DNA from 2 places in the Paenibacillus sp. BR1-192 genome. Region 1 is predicted to be linked to the other one. Evidence: riboswitches for the same ligand, from Rfam matches in the RefSeq annotation. Region 1 holds a riboswitch; the other holds the start of a gene.
What was found. A riboswitch is a leader RNA that binds a small molecule or an ion and turns the genes downstream of it on or off. The one in region 1 is predicted to bind FMN.

Region 1 (9,869 bases):
GTCCCTTGCCCGGCGGATCCGGGCGGTGACGGCCTTCTCCTGCATATTCAGCCGGCTTGCAATATCGCGGACTTTCTCTAAATAAAAGTACCTGCGGATGAATATTTCGCGATCCGGTTCGCCCATCCCCTGTACCATGCCGCTTATCGTTTCCTTCTCCTGCCGCAGAATAGCCAGTGCCTCCGCAGAGGGACAAGAAACGGCGTCATCTTCCAATTCGGATTCAATGACCCGCTGCCTCTTTCGCAATGCATTCAAGGTATGATTACGCGCGGCTATCGCCAGATAAGGCTTGAGACTATCTCCGCGCAGCATGATTTTTGTCCCGTCTGTCCACAGCTTGACCATCACGTCCCCGGTGATCTCCTCCACATCGAAGGAATTAAACCGCCCTCCTGCCACCTTAGCAACCACCGCGGCTATGTAGCGTGAATAGCGGTCAACCAATGTTTCAAAACATCGCGGATCTTTCCTCGCTAGCCCATCCAGCAATGTCTGATCCTCCATGGGATCCTCCCCCTCTTATATAATCATCTCTGTTGGTAGAACCAAGCCACAAATCCCGTGCTACTATATAAGACACCTTTAATTCCGGAAACCCTACACATCTTTTGAAAAAATAATCGTTTCGCCATGCAAACGGATTGGAGTAGCTTTGCTTGGAGTAACGGCAAAAAAAGCCGACCCCATCGGATCGGCTTTTTCTACAAACGTATGATTTTATTGCAATTGCGGAGAAGCCTCGGATTGCTGTCTCGATATGATGAACAGCACGATCCAAATCAGCAGGAATCCTAGGAGCTGAGGCCCTGTCACGATTTGCTGGAATACAATCCAGTTGATGAGCACGCCCACCATGGGAAAACTCAATTCAGCCAGCGTTGCGACAGAGGCTTTGGTCGTGGTCAGCCCTTTATAGTACACCAGCAAGCTCAGCAGACCCGGCAGCAGTGCCTGCCCGATCAGGTTCAGCGATACCAAGGCAAAGGCGCCTGTGCCCCATGCCGGCATATTCCAAGCTGCCCCTTCGCTCCAAGTAATGACGGTCAGGAGCGGCAGCGCGAGCACGAAACGAAGCGAGGTTACCGTCTCATACTTCAGTTTGCCTACCATCAAGCGTCCCATGACCGTTGAGCCGCCCCATAAGGCTGCTGCGCCTAAGGACAGGAGGCTGCCGACTTGAACAAACTCGTTCCAATGGCCGATCGGCAGGGTTAAGCCGAAGGTGAGTAAATACGTGCCTGCCAAAGCGATGATAAGCAGGATCCCGAAATGGCGCGGAAGCTTCTCTTTCAGAAGCAGGCTGGCCAGAATGATGGCAAACAGCGGCTGCAGCTTCTGCAGCAGCAGGACGGCATTCAGATTGCCGCTCGACAGCCCCATCGTGAACAATACGGTAGCCAATGCCGAACCGCCCCAGGATATAAACAGCAGTGCGCCGACATGATTCCAGCCCAGGCTCTTAAGTTCCTCCCGGTTCTTCCACAATACAGGAATCGCAATCAAGGAAATAATGATATGTTCGAGCAAAACGATCTGAGCCGAAGTCAGATTCTTGAGCAGAATGACCCGAAATAACGGGTCAACGCCCCACAGGGCGGCCCCCAAAACAACGAGCCAGAACCCTCCTTTAAAACGTCGACTTGCCTGTGTGTCGGAACCATAAGGTTTCACCTTGATCCCGGTATTCATATTACTCATCTTGCCCTCTCCTGTCTTGAATACGGAGGTCTTACTAGCAGAAAGCCCCCGTCATCGGCATGGCCGACGTATACGGGGGCTGATCAAATAAGCCTGCGCCGAATGGAATATTCGCATTCACGGCAAACTCATCTTTGATCTTCTCCCATCCGGACTTTACCGTCGGCCTTGGAATTGCACCAAGTCAGTCGCTGCATTCATGTTGGATACAGAACGCAGAGAGTCGCGGGCTTGGGTTCGTTCGCGAAGGAACGAACCATCACCGCCGGTCAGGAATTTCACCTTACCCCGAAGATCCATATTCATGTTTTATTTTGTAATGCCTTAATCACTAATTAACCGATAATTCCTATAAACTTTAGTTGTTATATTGAAATTATAACATGAATCCTTTCATGTAAATACATCTATTTTCAAAATAAACGAAATTAGACTTGAATACAATGAAAAATCTCACGTTCATCCAATACTTACTGAGAATTATACAGCAAGTATCAATTTGTTACCAGCATGATTTTTTACCATCTTCATGGTTATCTCGAATACCTTCTGACTTGAACAGCGGCCGCTCCTGCTGAAGATTCAGCAGCTCCAGCGCTTCCTCGGTATTAAGGCTCATTCCGTTCCCATAAGGCTTAGATACCAGCCGAGAACACTCTCCGCAACTGCTTCCTCCGATTCCTTCGTCTCACTCAGCAATACTTTGCTTCCAATATGTATATTCAGATTCAATGCGCATGAACTCCATCCTTATCAGATCCTTATCAGATCGTTATCAGGTCGTTATATCCATCCCTTAATAAATGTATCGGATGCCTGATCGCTTCGCTTTAACCGGTTGCCATCTGCCTGAGTATGCAAAAAAGACCGCCCTCAAGGTTTCAATCCACCTTAAGGACGGTCTAATCATGAAATGCTATCCTGCTTCGATCAGTTCATAAACTTCAACGCTGTCAAAGTACGCTTCAGTACGAGTGCTGCTTGCGCACGTGTGACCGAATCGAGTGCTCCGAAATTGCCTTGGTTGTCACCCTGTACGATGCCTTGCTTAGTAAGACTGGCCACATGGGCAGCCGCCCAAACCGGAATGGATGCCTGATCCTTGAATCCGGCAACGGCATTCGCACCCTGGTTGGATAGGTCTGCCGGATTCACCGCCTCCATGGCCCGGGTGATCATTACAGCCATTTCCGCTCGGGTCATGCTGGCATTCGGCGAGAAGGCACCGCCGTTGCAGCCCTCGATCAAGCCGTAGCGCGAGGCTGCGCCAATCTCGCCGGCATACGCGGAATGATCCTGAACATCCTTGAATGCACCGCTCTCGATGACCGGGCTGAGACCCATCGCACGGACGAGCATGGCCGTAAATTCAGCTCGCGTGATCGCCTTGCCCGGTGCATAGGAGTCCGCGTTGACTCCGTTCACGAGCAGCTTGGAAGCCATGGATTCGATTTCCGATTGCGCCCAGTGGCCGTCAAGATCCGCAAACGTCTTCTTGTATTGCAGCAGCGCATAAACGCCGTTTCCGGCATGCTTGACTTCGATCGCCGCTTTACCGTTCCATGTCGTCCTTACGGCCGGTACAAACCGGAAAGTCCCCGCCGCTTCGTCATAAATGACGGCAGCAAGCGAATCCGGATTCATCCCTGCCGGCAGCGGCATGATACGGCTGATGACGCGCTTCCCGAAATCCTTCAGTTCCTGCTCTGCGCCAGGCGCTCCAACCGCTGCGCCGAACCGCAGTCCTCCATTGGCTGCCAACGAGGCGCCCATGGAAGTGGCCTTGCTTGTCATAGCGTCCGCTACCTTGCCTGCTGCGGGAGCCACCGACATCTGCACCTGGATGTTGCCGGACCCTTGTGCCGTCTCCAGAGCCTCATCCAGAGGCAGAGCCGTTATCGGAAGACGGAAGGCTCCAAGTGCGGTCTCCAGCACCAGGGTTGCCTTCGGATTCCGTTCCATGGCCTGCTTCAGGCCTGCTGCGGGAAGGGACAGCTCCGCGGCACGGTTCAATTCAGGAGCCCGAATAATCAATTCCTGCTGCCCGTTCGCGGACAAGCCGCTTACGGCCTTTTTCCACACCTCTTCCTTTACCGTAATGCGGTCCATCGTTCCGCCTGAAGCAGCGCTGATATTCAAACTATTGCCTGTCATCACGTTTGGCTCGGATGCATTTCCGCCAGTAGCAGGAGGAGTAGGCTGCGTTGTAGGCTGCGTTACCGTGCCGCCTCCCGAACCGCCTGATCCTGATCCGGGAGAAGAGCCGCCGCCAGGATTCGCCGGCTTCTTCTGCTCCGTAATTCGGCCCTCGACCTTCGGCGATACCTTACCGCCCAGCTTGTTCACATACTCCATGAAAATTTCATAATCCGGGTAACCCAAATCCTCGTTGTATTTCCCTTCGGCAATCGCATCGGCAAAGGATTTATATCCATCTCCGCCCTTGGCTACAAAGCTGTTCGTTGCCATCCGGTACGTTTCGGTCAATACCAGAGGTTTGTAGCTGCCGTCTTTCATGATCTGTACGTCGAACACTTTATCTCCTGCCGGAGCGCTAGGATCCCACTTGAATTTCATCCCGGCGATTTGCGGGAACTTCCCTGGCAGATCCGCCAGTTTGGCACCGCTTATTCCGTTTTCCAGCCCGTCTTTCAGCTGCTGTCCGGTGACGTCCATAACAAACAGCGTATTTCCGAAAGGCATCACCGTACGCAGCTCGCCCATCGTTATATCGCCTTCATCAATCGCGGCGCGGATGCCTCCGCCATTCGTGAGGGCAATATCGGCGTTTTTCAGCTCTTTGGCTTTAGCCAGCATGCCGTCGGCTATCAGATTGCCCAGGTTCGTCTCCTTGGAGCGGACATTCTCGCGTTTGCCGTCAAGCTCGACTCCGGCAATGCCGATAACCTGCTTCATCAGTTCTTCCAATTCCGCTTTGTAAGGAGCCAGCATATCCTTCGCTTGCGTGTCTTCCTGGACCGTGTTGTCTACCGGGATCAGCTTCCCGCCAAGTTCGCCGTCTCCCACGAGAACAACGCCGTTTTTATCAAACTGCAGATCTACCCGGCCGAGGAACTTGCCCCACTCATTCGCTTGGACGATGACGGTAGGGGTATGATGCTGACTGTCCGTCACCACTTCCGGCGCGTTTAGCGTCGTATGGGTATGACCTCCGACGATGAGGTCGATGCCTTCGACGGCTTCGGCCAGCGTCAGATCTTTGGCGTACCCCAGGTGGGACAGGGCGATGATCTTGTCCAGCCCCTCCTTCTCCATCGCCTCAACGGTAGCCTGAGCCGAGGTCACCGCGTCACGAAAGACCACGTCTTTACCCGGGCTGGAGGTTTCCGCGGTATCTTCGGTCGTTAAGCCGAACACCCCGACCTTCTGGCCGTCAACCAGCAGTGTCACGTATGGGTATACCCCGCTATTTGCCGTTGTCTTGGGCTGATCGGTATCGATAACCGCCGGCTTGTTAATCAAATGTGAAATGTTAGCGTCGCGGCTAAGATCCACGTTCGCGCTGACGAGCGGGAAATGCGCCTTGCTCACGAAATCCGCAAGCGTCTTGGTGCCTTGATCGAATTCATGGTTACCGAACGTCATCGCGTCATACCCCATATAGTTCATGAAGGCCAGATCAGCCAGCCCAAACCATTTGGTGAAATACAGATCGCCGGAAAAGACGTCCCCAGCATCCAGCAGCAGGCTGTTTCCGCCTTCGCTGCGGATCTCCTGAACCAGCGTAGCCCGTCTGGCCACTTCCGCCAGATGCGCATGGGTATCGTTGGTATGCATCACCGTTAACTTCCACGGTTCTCCTTCCGGCGAACCGTCCGTTACGTTAACCGATACTTCCGCCGAACCGTAGCCATCCTTGCTCAGGACGGTGATCACGGCTTCACCTGCGGATAACGGCGTAACCAGGCCGTTTTGGTCCACGACGGCTACCGTTTCGTCGGAGGAACGCCAAGCCAGCTCGGCCGATCCGCCCTGAACGGGCTCAACGCTTGCTTGCAACGGTTCCGGGGACCCGCCCGTTTTCAACGTGAGCGATGGCTTATCCACCGTAATTTTGGTCACCTGAAGCTCCAGCAGCACCACCGTTCCGCTAACTTCATTCGCAACCAGCAGCAGCGGGCGTCCTGTTTGGCTGTCCGAAGCCGGAATAAAGTCCAGTCCCTCCGGTCCGGAATCCGATTGGATGCCTCCGTTGAAATCCCGCGAGTTGAAGTAGTTCAGGAACGCCGGAGCGCATTGGCGGCGTCATAGGTCATGACGCCGCCAATGCGCTCCAGTCCGACAAAAGCCAGCGTCTTCTGTCCGACCTTGCCCACGGCAACATATTCCGGCTCCGGGCCTTTCTTGGCGCTGCGGCTGTCCAGATCGGTTTTGTCATTGCTTGCATTGAAATGATTCGGCAAGCGCTCCGCCGTAATCTTCTCAAAATCACTGCCGCTGTCGTATGCCTGGGACAAATCCGCCGCATTCCAGATGGAGAAGGAACGCCCCCCGTACAGATACAGCCCTTCATTGCCCATATCGCTCGCAACTTCAACCTTGTCATAGGTTGTCCCTTTGCCAGCCAGGAATTGGGCTGCCGGCGACGATGGATCCAGATTGGATTTCATTTTGCCGATGTCGCTTTCATTGCTTCGGTCATCCCAGCCGGTAGCGTCCCCTTCGTTCGCGGACAGGATATACTGCTGCCCGTTCACGCTGTAGGTCGCAATTCCGTCCGGCATATACATGCCGTAAAAAGGAACATTCTCAAACTTGATTTGTCCATCCTTGAGCAGATCCAGTTGATTCTCTGGCTGGCTCAAATCCTTATATCCGAGCCCCCGGACCGATTGAACCTGCTTCGAGGCGATATCGACCACGGCTATCGCATTGTTTTCCTGCAGGGCCACGTACGCTGTCAGCTCGTCCTCCGACAATGCGATGTATTCGGGCTCCAGATCATGGACGGCATCGTTTTTCGTTCCGGTGCTGCGAATTTGGCCGTCCGCTTCCACATTCCCGCGAATATGCACCCGATCGTCAATGATCGACGGGTCATCGAACTTCAAATGGCTTACTTCGCCAGCCAAAGTATCGATAATCGTGATGCTTCCTTCCGGATCCGGTGCGGTCTCCGTGCGGGGCTCGCCTTCATCCGCCGTCAGGATATAACGGCCATCGGACGTGTACTTGACCATATCCGGCTGAACGCCGGTTTCATAGGATCTGATTAAGCCGCCGTCATAATCGAGCACCAGGACCTTGCCGGTTTTCGTATGATCCTGCTCCTGAACGGCAGCCACGACCTGCTTCGTCTTAGTGTTGATATCCACGCTGGTCAAGTCTCCATACAGGAAACCGCCCGTGTTCGCCAAATCTTCTACATGGATCTGCTTGTCCTTAACCAAGCTGCCATCGGCGACTAGAGACACGATTTCGAGACTGGCCGGCTGGGTCGATCCGTTAACCAAATAGAGCTTCCCGTTATCTTTGTTGTATTTTACAATCTCCGCAACGCCGCCATCCTTGTTGGAAGTACCTACGGAATAATGTCCGATCATCTTCATGGCCAGCTTGTCGGCCACAGGTGATGGACGCTTGCCCAATATTTGCAATTTCACAACCGATTGGACCGTAGCAGGTAAGGCTGCACTATCCTGCACCGTTACCTCAACCGTATGCTCGCCCTCTTGTCCAGCCGCAGGCGTACCTGAAATGGCTCCCGTATCGGATGCAAGGGTCAAGCCTGCCGGTAAACCTGTCGCCGAGAACGTATAAGGCGCTTGTCCGCCATACACATCTACGGTGACCGCATACGGCTCTTCCGCATATGCATCCGGAAAGATCATATCGGTCATGCCCAAATCCACGGCAGCAATAGCTGCATCTTGTGATGTCGTCTCCATGCTGGCGGTCTGGAGCAATTCCTGCCCCTCGCCAGCATACACGCTGCCCCCCGAAAACAGAGAGGCCATCGTGATTTCCGCTGCCATCAACAGCGAAACTACTTTCATGCTTTTATGCTTCAACTCCATATCCCCTCTTCTACCTTATTTACATTCAAGTGTAAGGAGGAAGTGTTAACGGATGCTCAATATCAGTCGCGGTTTATGTAAAATGGCTCCATGCAACAAAAAAAGCCTCGACCTCCAAGTCGGGCTTCCCAGAGCAGCAGCTGCATTCGAGCTGGCGGCTTGCTTATTCTTTTCTTCCATATGTATTCCGGTACCTGTTTATAACATGCGCCAGCCTCGGATCATCTCATACTTCAATCAAAAACCCCGAAATGCCGCATCGTTGCAACCGTGATCAGGATGAACCACCGAATGAGAATGATCCCCCAAACGATAAGAAGACCTTGGAACAGCCGCTCAACCAACCATTCGATCTTCTTGTTTGACGTATATCTGCGCCTCTGCTTAAAAAACCACGCCGCGAACCCTTTGGGAATATCGCTGAAAGTCGTCTTTGGCTCCATTGGCTGCGTCCTCCTCCATTTTCTATCGATTAGCATGTCGGATATACAACGCAAGTCTTCGGTTGAACACGTTTCTTGAATTTTATCATGTTTAATGGAAAAATTCACCATGCATTATGTTTCCTTGTCACATTTCCGACAATATTGTAGTCAAATCGACATGATGTCTGATAAACTAACATAAAGAATTGCTATTTGTAACACAAACACTTCACAAGAAAAACAGCCGAAGATCTATTCATGACTATTCGAAGGCCATAACGTGTGCATATCATTTATGTTTGCCTAGGAAAGAGGAACCAACATGAATCGTAACTGGTTTACGCGGATGCTTATGCTGTATATCCCTGCTTTTCTGATCGTCCCCGCCTTTTTATTTTTCGTCTTTTTCCAATCATTGAGCGAAAGCAACCGAAAGGATGCCGAGCGTTCCAATGCTTACGTAACCCAGCAAGCGATGCTGATGATCGATACGTCGTTGTCTTCCCTGGATCAGAAAATTTCGCTTGAAATGCTGCGCAATCGAAAGGTCATCTCCTTTTTCTCCAGAAGCACGGAAAAGGATTTGCCCCTTCAGGTGGACGTGATGAATCTGTTGCGCGATTTAAAAATGACCAATCCCCTGATTCATTCCATTTACATGGTTCAAGCGGATCATAATCAAGTCCTCAATGAAAGCACAAGCTATTCCTTGGATCAATATGCCGATAACGCCTTCATCCGCTCCAAGCTGGAAGCACCCAACAGCCATTGGTCGGATACCAGGCTGTACAAGGAGCTGCCGTCCGACAAAGGGGTCCCCGTCGTCTCATTGACGCGCAGCGTTTCCATCTTCTCCAAGCATCATGGGTTAATCGTCGTTAATGTAAGCGCTGACGCCCTGCAGGGAATGCTTCTTCAAATGCATGACCCGTCTTCCCGCATACTAAGCCTATATGATACACAAGGGAACAGCGTGTTCGATATGGCAAAATCGGAGACTTCCGTCAGCAGGAGCGGAGCCAGCAACGGCGCCCTTCAGTCGGAAGCGAATTCCGACTATACGGGCTGGCGCATCGTTAGCAGCGTTCAAGGAGCGGATACCTTCAATTTCATCATCAGCCTATCGAATATTTGGTTTATTGCCGGTTTGCTTCTCTGTGCCGTTTCGGTCGCCTGGATCGTCTACGTGACGCTGCAAAATTACAGGCCCATTCAGCACCTGGTCAACCAGCTGCAGCAGCTATCCTCCAAGGAGGACGCCCCGGAGGAAATCCATAAAAACGAATTTACGTTCATCAATTCCAAATTGCAAAACATGATTGATCAGAACGCAAGGTTCCAGCTTCAGTTCGAGGAGGATTTGAAGGCCCAGCAAAATTTTTTCGTGTACGAGCTGCTGGAAGGGACGCGTTCCTTCGATTTGAAGGAATGGGAGAAGGAATCGGCCAAGCATGGCCTGCCCGTGCTGTTTGGCAAGCAGCTGGTTTTTGTCCTGGAAGTGGATCACCGTTCCGAGTGGAGCGCAAATTACGGTCAGATGCAGCATGGCACTCAGCAAAAAGCCATCGAAACCATCATCCTGGAAGCGGCGTCGGATCATGCCTGCGAGGTGAAGCTGCTCTGGGTATCCTTGCACCAGCTTGCTTGGCATTCTGGTCATATCGCCAGAAGCGGAGAAGCTGGCATTCGAGGCCCTCTCCTTCGC
Region 2 (9,869 bases), 980 kb from region 1:
GCCGGAGCGCAGCATCAAGCCGTACAGCAGATTCTCAAGGGTCATCTCCTCTCCAAGCCTCAGGAAGATCGAGGAGCCCTCTTTGGCAAAAGCATTCTTGGAGACTTTGACGCGATCATCCAGCTTGCCGTGTTCAATGGCCACGATGGCGGTCATAATCTTGGTCAAGCTGGCGATTCTTAAACGCTCGTCCCCGTTCTTGCTGTACAGCATTCTCCCGGACGTCACGTCAATCAGCGCAGCTGCCTGTGCATGATTGGACGGGCCTTGCTCGTGATCTGCGTGTACAGGGACAGCCGTAACCAGCAAGCAGCATATGGCGATCAACATGGATAACATAGACTTGCGGTTCGTCCATTTCATTTTCATCATTTTATCCTCCGGTGTTCAGAAATCTTGTACAAGTATATGTCGTCCTCGCTGAAGGTATGTCCATTTCATTGCAGCAAAAATCCCTTCCGTTATGAACGAAAGGGATCTGCCCGCTTCAATCAGTATGCCGGGGGAGGCGTCGTGCTGCCTGCGGCATTGCTTCCCGATTGAAACATCGACTGGATTTGATCAAGTAAATACGGGGTCGCATCGATAATCCGTTCAAACAGATGTGTCTGGTTGTCCAGCGGAACGATGTGCACGCCTTCTTTACCCACGACCAGGAAAGCTATGGGCCGGATGGACACGCCGCCGCCGCTGCCGCCGCCAAAAGGAAGGGCATTATGGTCGGTATGCGTCCCGTTAGCGGTATTATGGTGTGTGCCGCCTGCTTCAACGTTGTAGTCGCTCCCGCCCGCTGCGAAACCAAACGCCACCTTACTGATTGGCAAAATGACGCTGCCGTCAGGTGTATTCACGGGGTCGCCTACGATCGTATTCACGTCCACCATTCCCTTGATGTTCTCCATAGCCGTTTGCATCAAGCCTTGAATAGGGTGTTCTGCCATGATCTAACTCCTCCTTTCACCTTTAACACGCGAACTATAAGTACCAGTCCAGCATACATAGCTTTTCCGCAGGAGATTTTCGCTATGCAGCAAAGCTCTGTGGAAATTTGCGGCGGACCGTTAAAGACCGGTACCACCTGGATTTCCGGCAGCTCATCCATAATCAGCCGGTACGACATCCAACCCATAATGGTATGCTTAACAGCATGAAGCAATCCGGTTGCAACCGCGGTATCGGCCGCATGCTCCAAGGCAATCCGGGTTGACCAGCTCACATCCATGAGATGAACGGCCGCCATCGTTTGCCTTGCCCACTTTTTAAATCCCTTCGTAGTCAGCAAAACCCGCACATAGTCCCTGTATCGTATGGTTCGTCTTGAAGTTTCTTTGTCTTCTTTGGAACCGAGCTCAGTCCCCTCGTCCACGGGAACGGTCTCTTTTTTATACTCAATGCCCCCGTTGGCCAAATGAAAGGGAACTTCGTATTTGCGCGTGATCCATCCAAAGAGCATTTTCATTTCCGCCAATACTTTATATTCATTTTTTCTTAGAACCACATCCAGCTTTATCGTGACCTTCGAGCTTAGCACAACGATCAGCAATACGATAAGGAGAACGACCAGACCGACCGCAAGAAAGATCCATATCCTCACGAAGTAACCCCCAAAACGAACTTAGTAAAATGTAATCCGCTTGGCTTAGTATGGCAAAAGGGTCTCCAAATGATGCGAAACTGCTCCGATCCTCTGCTTTCATCTATGCCGGAACGACAAAAAAGGTCCCGGACGCGGATTATCCACGCTCAGGGCCCATTTCTCAAATGAAGCATTATACAATATATGATGGCTAGCTTTCCTCCACATCATCAAACGTAAGCTGTTGTCCGTCAAGCTTGTCGAACAGCAGCTGGGTTTCCTCTTCCAATGAATCGTTATCCTCGAATTGCGACGGCTCCGGCAAATCCTTGATGTTCGCAAGTCCGAAATAATCCAGAAACGATTTGGTCGTTCCATACAGAATCGGTCTGCCAATCGCCTCCGCGCGTCCGACTTCTTCGATCAACCCTTTGCTTACCAGCGTATGGATGGCTCTTTCGGACTTGACGCCGCGAATGTCTTCAATCTCCACCCGCGTAATCGGCTGCCGATAGGCCACGATGGAAAGCGTCTCGAGCGCGGCTTGCGACAATGAGGAGCGGGAAGGCGAATACGCCAGACGTTCGAAATACGGGGCGTGCTCGGCCAGCGTCGCAATTTTGTAGCTACCCGCAATCTGCACGATCTGAATTCCCCGTTCATATCGCTCCCATTCTTCCTTCATATCCTCCAGCGCTTCGCCAACGAGGCCATCCGATTGCTCGGTGATTTCAGCAATTTGCTTTACCGACAAGCCCTCTTCTCCCGCCAAGAACAGAAGCCCCTCAATAATCGATTTCAGCTTCGGATAATCCATCAATGCGTTCTTCCCCTCTCCACTCCATGACGATATCTTCAAACAATTTCTCTTGGTAGCACAGGATTTGCTTCATCTTCATCAGCTCCAAGATAGCCAGAAAGGTCACCACGATTTCATGGCGCTCCATCTCCTCGTGCAGCAGCTTGGAGAACAGAATCCGACCTCCCGGCCCGACCTGCTCCAGAGCGTCCATCACCTGCCGGATCCGGTCCTTAACCGATATTTCATCCCGCTGGATACGGGCATACGATGTCCGTTTGACGGCTTTTCTTAACGCTTTTTGAAAAGCTGCGATCAAATCCGAGATATGTAATCCCTGCACCGGGTTCTCTTCCACTTCCGGCATGTAAGGAGTCAGGTCCTCCGCTTCCTTGGAGTAAATCATGCTGCGTTCCCATTCCTTCTCATGCAGATGTCGGGCGATTCCTTTGTACTTGCGGTATTCGATCAGCTTCGCGATGAGTTCCGCTCTCGGATCCATGTCATCCTCTTCAAAAAAATCGAACTCGTCCATTTCGATAACCGGAGGCTTCGGAAGCAATAGCTTGCTCTTTATAGACAGCAGCGTTGCAGCCATCACCAGAAATTCGCTCGTAATTTCCAGCTCCAGCTCCTGCATGTTGTGCAAATAGGCCATGTATTGTTCGGTAATCTCGCTGACGGGAATATCCTGGATGTCGATTTCCGCTTTATCAATCAAGTGCAGCAGCAGATCGAGCGGTCCTTCAAACGTTTCCAGCTTGTATAATACGGTCACGGTGAATCCTCCCGCCAAAAATAAAATGCAGTGCCCTATAAAAAGAGCACTACATTAAATAAGCACTATTTTAGGCTTTTCGTCAAGTTCGCCATTTCAATGGCCGCCATGGCGGAATCCCAGCCTTTATTGCCTGCCTTCGTTCCCGCGCGTTCGACGGCCTGTTCAATGTTCTCCGTCGTGACGACGCCGAAAATCGTTGGTACGCCGGTCTTCAGGTTAATGGCGGACACCCCCTTGGCCACTTCGTTGCACACATAATCATAGTGCGTGGTGGAGCCGCGAATGACGGTTCCCAGGGTGATGATCGCATCGTATTTGCCGCTTTCTGCCATCTTTTGGGCGATGAGCGGAATTTCAAACGCCCCCGGCACCCAAGCAACGTCGATTTCGTTGTCCTGTGCGCCGTGACGCTTCAAGGCGTCCAGTGCGCCGCCAAGCAGCTTGCTGGTGATGAATTCGTTGAAACGACCTACTACGATGCCGTATTTCAAACCTTCGGATACTAAATGACCTTCAAATATTGTTGCCATGTTGGATGACTTCCTTTCGGGTTGGAGTTTATATAAGGTCAAACATGGATTTGGGATGACATCGATGTTATTGCCCGCTGCGCTGACGGCTGCTGCTTCCGATCGCTGTTAACTCCCGATTTCATGAACTATTTATTCAAGGTGGAAATCAGGAATTAAAGGCGACCGCTGCCGCTTCTCCAGCAGCATTCCGCCCTCTTCGCTGGGTCATTCCATGAGGCAAACCTCCTCCATGATGGACCTTTTATTGGTTGGTGATTAGTTAGCACTCTCGTTCTGCTCGATATCATTGAACTTCAGCATATGACCGAGCTTCGCTTGCTTGGTGTGCAGGTAGCCCGTATTATCCTCGTTCTCCGGCATTTGAATCGGGACCCGTTCCACGACCTCCAGGCCGTAACCTTCGAGACCCTTGATTTTACGCGGATTGTTTGTCAGCAGGCGGATCTTCCTTACCCCCAAATCCTTCAGGATCTGGGCTCCGATGCCGTAATCGCGCAGATCCGCCGCAAAGCCTAGCTTCAGGTTCGCATCCACGGTGTCGAGCCCTTCTTCCTGCAGCTTATAGGCTTTCAGCTTGTTGATCAAGCCGATGCCCCGTCCCTCCTGGCGCATATAGAGAAGCACGCCTCTGCCTGCTTCATCGATCTGGCGGAGGGCCGCCTCGAATTGCGGACCGCAGTCGCAGCGATGGGAGTGGAACACATCCCCTGTCAGGCACTCGGAATGCACGCGGACGAGAACCGGCTCGCTCGGGTCGATCTCCCCTTTTACCAATGCGACATGCTCTTTGTTGTCCACGTCATTGGTATAGGCTACGGCCTGAAACACGCCGTAGTCGGTGGGCATCCGCACGGCCACCTCGCGCTGTACGAGCTTTTCTTTTTCGTTGCGGTAATGGATCAGATCCTTGATGCTGATCAGCTTCAGATCATGCTTTTTCGCGATCTCCACCAGGTCTGGAAGCCTTGCCATCGTGCCGTCTTCCTTGATCACCTCGCAGATGACGCCTGCCGGATAGGAGCCGCTCAGGCGGGCTAGATCGACAGCAGCCTCCGTATGTCCTGCCCGGCGAAGAACGCCGCCGTCTTTGGCAATCAGCGGAAACATATGGCCCGGTCTTCGAAAATCGGCGGCCGATGCATTTGGATCCAAGATGCCGCTGACGGTTATGGAACGTTCATAGGCGGATATGCCCGTCGTGGTGTCCTTATGGTCAATGGAGACCGTAAAGGCCGTTCCATGATAGTCCGTGTTTTGCGTCACCATCGGTTTGAGATCGAGTTCCTGAGCCCTAGTCTGCGTCATTGGCAAACAGACCAGCCCGCGGCCTTCGGTGATCATGAAATTGATGACCTCGGGGGTAGCTTTATCCGCTAATGCGATAAAATCGCCTTCATTCTCGCGGTCCTCGTCGTCAACAACGATGACGACCTTGCCTTCCTTCAAATCTGATAACGCCTCTTCGATCGTATGAAATGAAAAGCGCTCATCCATCCCTATTCCTCCTTCTTCTCATGGAGATATCTCTATATGCAAGAAACGGCTTAGGCAAAGCCATGCTCTGCCAGGTAATCCCTGCTGATCCCCGATTTCGTGCCGCTTCTGCTTCCTGCGCCTTCCGAACCGTAATGCAGCAGGTGATCTACATATTTCCCCAAAATGTCGCATTCGATATTAATCGTGTCGCCCGCTTTTTTATAAGCGAGCACCGTCTCCGCCAGCGTATGGGGAATGATGGACACCGTAAAGGAGGAATCCGTCGTTTTGACAACGGTCAAGCTGATTCCATCCAGCGTGACCGAGCCTTTCGGAATGATATATTTGAATACGTCCCCATTCGCGGGCGAAATCTCGTATACCACTGCGTTCTGATCGGACTTTACGCTCCGAATGACGCCGATGCCATCCACGTGTCCCTGAACGATATGGCCTCCGAATCTCCCCTCCGGCTGCCATCGCCCGTTCCAAATTAACCTTCCCGCCCGGCTGCAGCTCCTTGAGATTCGTGTTTCTATAGGTTTCCGGCATAACGTCAACCGTAAATACGCCCTTGTCGATCGCTGTAGCCGTCAAGCAGACGCCATTTACGGATACGCTGTCGCCCAGCTTCAGATCGTCCATAATCCGGTTAGCGGAAATGCTCAGCAGCATGGCCTCCCCTTGGCGCCCGATACGCCGCATCTCGCCGATCTCCTCGACCAATCCAGTAAACACAGGCTTCCCTCCTTTCTCGCTCCTTATTTCCAGACCGGAATGCCGGTGACGTAGATATTGTCGCCCAGTCTTTCGGTCTCAAGTCCTGTCAGCGAAATCGCTTGGTTCATCTGTTCATAACCGCTGAACATGTAATTTCCCGGCGCATCATACCCGCCGATGATTTTGGGGGCGATAAACTGGATGAGCCGGTCCACCAGCTTCTGCTCCAGCATCGAGCCATTAAGCGTACCGCCGCCTTCCAGCAATATCGAGGCGACCCCCTTTTGTCCCAGTTGCAGCAGCGCTCCCTTTAGATCCACCCGCGGTCCAGGTCCGCAGGGGATGACCTGAGCACCAAGCTCTTCCAACTCGGACCGCTTCGTAACATCCGCCTGCTCCGTCGTCAAGATCCAGGTGGGCGCCAATCCGTCTGACACGACATGGCTGTCGAGCGGTATCCTCAGGCTCGAATCCACGATGATCCTGACCGGGTGGAGCCCCTCAACGCCAAGCCGGGTCGTCAGGCTCGGGTTATCCGCGATAACCGTAGACACGCCGACCATGATGCCTTGATGGCGATGGCGCAGCGTATGCACAAGCTCCCGGGATTTTTCATTGGAGATCCACTTGCTGTCCCCGGTTTTCGATGCGATCTTGCCGTCCAGCGTGCTCGCCGTCTTTAACGTCACGAAGGGCCGGCCCGTCGTAATGAATTTAATAAAAGCTTCGTTCAGGCGAAGAGCGCGATCTTTAAGGATACCCGTTTCAACCTCGATTCCCGCTGCGCGCAGCATCTGAATCCCTCTGCCCGCCACGAGGGGATTCGGGTCCTCGCAGGCCACAACCACCCGCCGAACGCCCTCGGCGATAAGCCTCTCGCTGCAAGGCGGCGTAGCGCCGTAGTGACTGCAGGGCTCCAATGTCACGTACACGGTACTGCCTGCCGCTTTCGGCCCGGCCATATTCAGGGCATGAACCTCGGCATGCGGCGTTCCGCGTTCCAAATGCGTGCCCACCCCGGCGAGAGCGCCGTCCTTAACGACGACGCAGCCGACTACCGGGTTGATCCCGGTTTGGCCCTGCGCACGTTCAGCCAGATCCAGCGCAAGTGACATATAGAATTCATCGTTGACGATATCCATGCTAAACATGCCCCTTTCCCAACGTTCATACAAAAAAGCCCGGCCAAAGATTCCGAAGAATCCTTAACAGGGCTTGATGGAAGTTAATCATTGACACGATAAATAACCGTCATGAATGCAGATTTCGAGTATAACAAGCGACCCAAATCCGTAACAGGCGACACCAAAAAAACGCCGTCACAGCTTTGAATCGCATGTGAAAACCTGCACATAACGCATGTCACGCTGTGCGCAAAGACACAATAACATGTGCTGCTTATGTGTCTCTCACTCCTTCTCCCATCCAGACTATACTGTCGGTCCCGGATTTGCACCAGGTCCACCGCATACGATGTGTAACGTCACATTCATATCCGGGTCACGGACTAAGACGCAGCACTCTGCTTCGATAAGCTCAATAACTGCGTTCATCACCGCCGGTAGGGAATTTCACCCTGCCCCGAAGGATTAAACCTATGAAATTGTTTGATCTTATGAAGAATCTTATCACCCCCTTTTGAAAATTGCAAGAAAAATCAACTAACTTTTTTAAAGCACATAACTTTAATGCTGTCATTAGCATGGACTTTTGAAGGAGAATGCTTCCCGAAGGGAGAACAGTTAAGTAGGGTAGCAAGGAGATAAGTAGCAGTTGAAAAGGAGCGAGCCACGATGAAAACTTCGCTGGACATTATCGTCCGTCCCACGGAGATCGACGTCAACGGACATGTAAACAATGCAAAATACCTCGAATACCTGGAGTGGGGTCGGGAGGAATGGTACGAAGCGGGAGATCTGCGGTATGATGTGCTGAAACGGCTCGGGGTCCAGACCGTCACCGTCAATATTAATATCAATTACCGCAAGGAGTGCGGCCAAGGCGAACGGCTGACCGTCGTGACGGAACCCGAATCCATGGGCCGCACGAGTTACGTCATGGCCCAGCGGATATACAACGAACAGCATGAGCTTTGCGCGGATGCCATCGTTACCAGCGTGGCGATGGATGTAACCTCACGTAAAAGCCGGCCCGTCCCCGAAGAACTCCGCCGATTGTTCCCAGCCCCTGCGTAATCCGCCCTTTGCCGCGGCCATAAAAAACAGGCTCACCTCTGAGGGTGAGCCTGTTTTTGCATGAAGCTGAATGTATTATGCTTCGTACACTTCTACTTTTTCCATTTTGTCGCGGCCTTTGAATGCATCCACATACTCCATGCCTTCAACGACTTTGCCAAATACGGTATGTTGTCCGTCCAAATGAGGCTGCGGCTCGTAGCACACGTAGAACTGACTTCCGCCGGTGTTCCGGCCGGCATGCGCCATGGCCAAGCTTCCGCGCTCGTGCTTGTTAGGATTGATCTCGCAATTAATGGTATAACCCGGTCCGCCGGTCCCCGTTCCCTGCGGACATCCGCCTTGAGCGACGAATCCAGGAATTACGCGGTGAAATACCAGACCGTTATAGAAGCCGGAGTTGGCCAATTTCTCAAAATTAGCTACCGTGTTCGGTGCATCGTTCTCGAACAGGTCGAGCACAACCTCTTTGCCGTTTTCCAAGGTGATCTTCGCTTTTTTTGCCATATGTGTGTATCTCCTTCCGTTATCTCAAACGCTTTTATCGATTTTTTTACAATGCAAGTTATAGTTTACTATGAATTGAGCTTCGAAGCAAAACGAACTTGTCCCCGTCCTCGCGATGATATCCAACGGAAGGCAGGACGAAGAGCCCTGACCGCAGCCGAAGGCTATGGCGGGCTCTTCCTATCCAGAGACATTGGCGTCTTATCAACTCGTAACGGTTTCTTTTGTTACACCCGCCGGCACGACATCGTTGCTGATGATATCGGCAAGCGATTCGCGGCGAACGACCAGGTTGCTTTGCCCATCCTTCACGAATACGACCGCAGGCTTGCGGATCCGGTTGTAGTTGCTGGCCATGGAATAGTTGTATGCGCCCGTGCAGGACACCGCCAGCAGATCGCCCGTTTCAACCTTCGGAAGCTCCAGGTCCCAAATCAGCATGTCTCCGCTCTCGCAGCACTTGCCGGCAATGGATACCGTTTCTTCCGGCTCTTCTTTAGCCCGGTTTGCAAGCAGCGCTTCGTATTTCGACTCGTAGAGCGCCGGACGCGGATTGTCCGTCATGCCGCCGTCGACGGCAACATATTTGCGCACTCCGGGAATATCCTTGCTGGTTCCCACCGTGTAGAGCGTGGTACCTGCGTCACCGACGATGCTCCGACCCGGTTCCACCCAAATTTCAGGAAGCTCGGAACCAAGGCCCGCAAAATGGTTCTTTACCGCATCCGTAATCGCTTTTACATATTGGGATACTTGAAGCGGCGTATCTCCATCCACGTAGCGGATACCGAATCCGCCGCCCAGGTTCACGACCTTGAACACGACGCCCAGGTCTTCTTTTACGGAAGCTGCAAATTCAGCTACGCGCTGAACAGCCATCTGGAAGCCTTCCACCTCAAAAATCTGGGAACCGATGTGGGAATGAATGCCCATGAGATGAATATTCGCCTGTGCTTCCGCAAGCTGCACCGCTTCGTACGCAGAGCCGTTGCCGATATCAAAGCCGAACTTGGAATCGGTTTGTCCTGTCGAGATATATTCATGCGTATGCGCCTCGACGCCCGGTGTCACGCGAAGCAAAATGTTGACCTTGCGGTTCTTCTCGGCAGCGATGGCCTGCAGCATATGCAGTTCGATCACGTTATCGACAACGAAACAGCCGATTTCGGCATCCAGCGCCATCTCGATCTCTTCCGGCGTCTTATTATTTCCGTGGAAATGAATCCGATCCGCCGGGAATCCGGCCTGAAGCGCCGTGTACAGCTCTCCGTCGGAAACAACG

Region 2: linked by a shared signal. The riboswitch ahead of ribD (bifunctional diaminohydroxyphosphoribosylaminopyrimidine deaminase/5-amino-6-(5-phosphoribosylamino)uracil reductase RibD) and the one ahead of P0X86_RS07140 (DMT family transporter) in region 1 are both predicted to bind FMN.

Annotation. Positions count from the first base shown of each region.
Region 1 is NZ_CP120718.1:1,680,297-1,690,165, reverse strand. It holds gene P0X86_RS07145 (RNA polymerase sigma factor) at 1-507, opposite strand, end outside; gene P0X86_RS07140 (DMT family transporter) at 721-1,701, opposite strand; FMN riboswitch at 1,835-2,001, opposite strand; gene P0X86_RS07135 (5'-nucleotidase C-terminal domain-containing protein) at 2,632-5,784, opposite strand; gene P0X86_RS07130 (choice-of-anchor I family protein) at 5,940-7,733, opposite strand; gene P0X86_RS07125 (hypothetical protein) at 7,973-8,182, opposite strand; gene P0X86_RS07120 (cache domain-containing protein) at 8,487-9,869, shown strand, end outside; gene P0X86_RS07115 (helix-turn-helix domain-containing protein) at 9,844-9,869, shown strand, end outside.
Region 2 is NZ_CP120718.1:2,664,405-2,674,273, reverse strand. It holds gene P0X86_RS11825 (D-alanyl-D-alanine carboxypeptidase family protein) at 1-372, opposite strand, end outside; gene ytfJ (GerW family sporulation protein) at 492-941, opposite strand; gene P0X86_RS11815 (DUF2953 domain-containing protein) at 914-1,594, opposite strand; gene scpB (SMC-Scp complex subunit ScpB) at 1,788-2,393, opposite strand; gene P0X86_RS11805 (segregation and condensation protein A) at 2,362-3,153, opposite strand; gene ribH (6,7-dimethyl-8-ribityllumazine synthase) at 3,219-3,686, opposite strand; gene P0X86_RS11795 (bifunctional 3,4-dihydroxy-2-butanone-4-phosphate synthase/GTP cyclohydrolase II) at 3,945-5,183, opposite strand; partial or broken gene ribE (riboflavin synthase) at 5,234-5,903, opposite strand; gene ribD (bifunctional diaminohydroxyphosphoribosylaminopyrimidine deaminase/5-amino-6-(5-phosphoribosylamino)uracil reductase RibD) at 5,927-7,027, opposite strand; FMN riboswitch at 7,295-7,478, opposite strand; gene P0X86_RS11780 (acyl-CoA thioesterase) at 7,679-8,080, shown strand; gene P0X86_RS11775 (peptidylprolyl isomerase) at 8,156-8,587, opposite strand; gene lysA (diaminopimelate decarboxylase) at 8,792-9,869, opposite strand, start outside.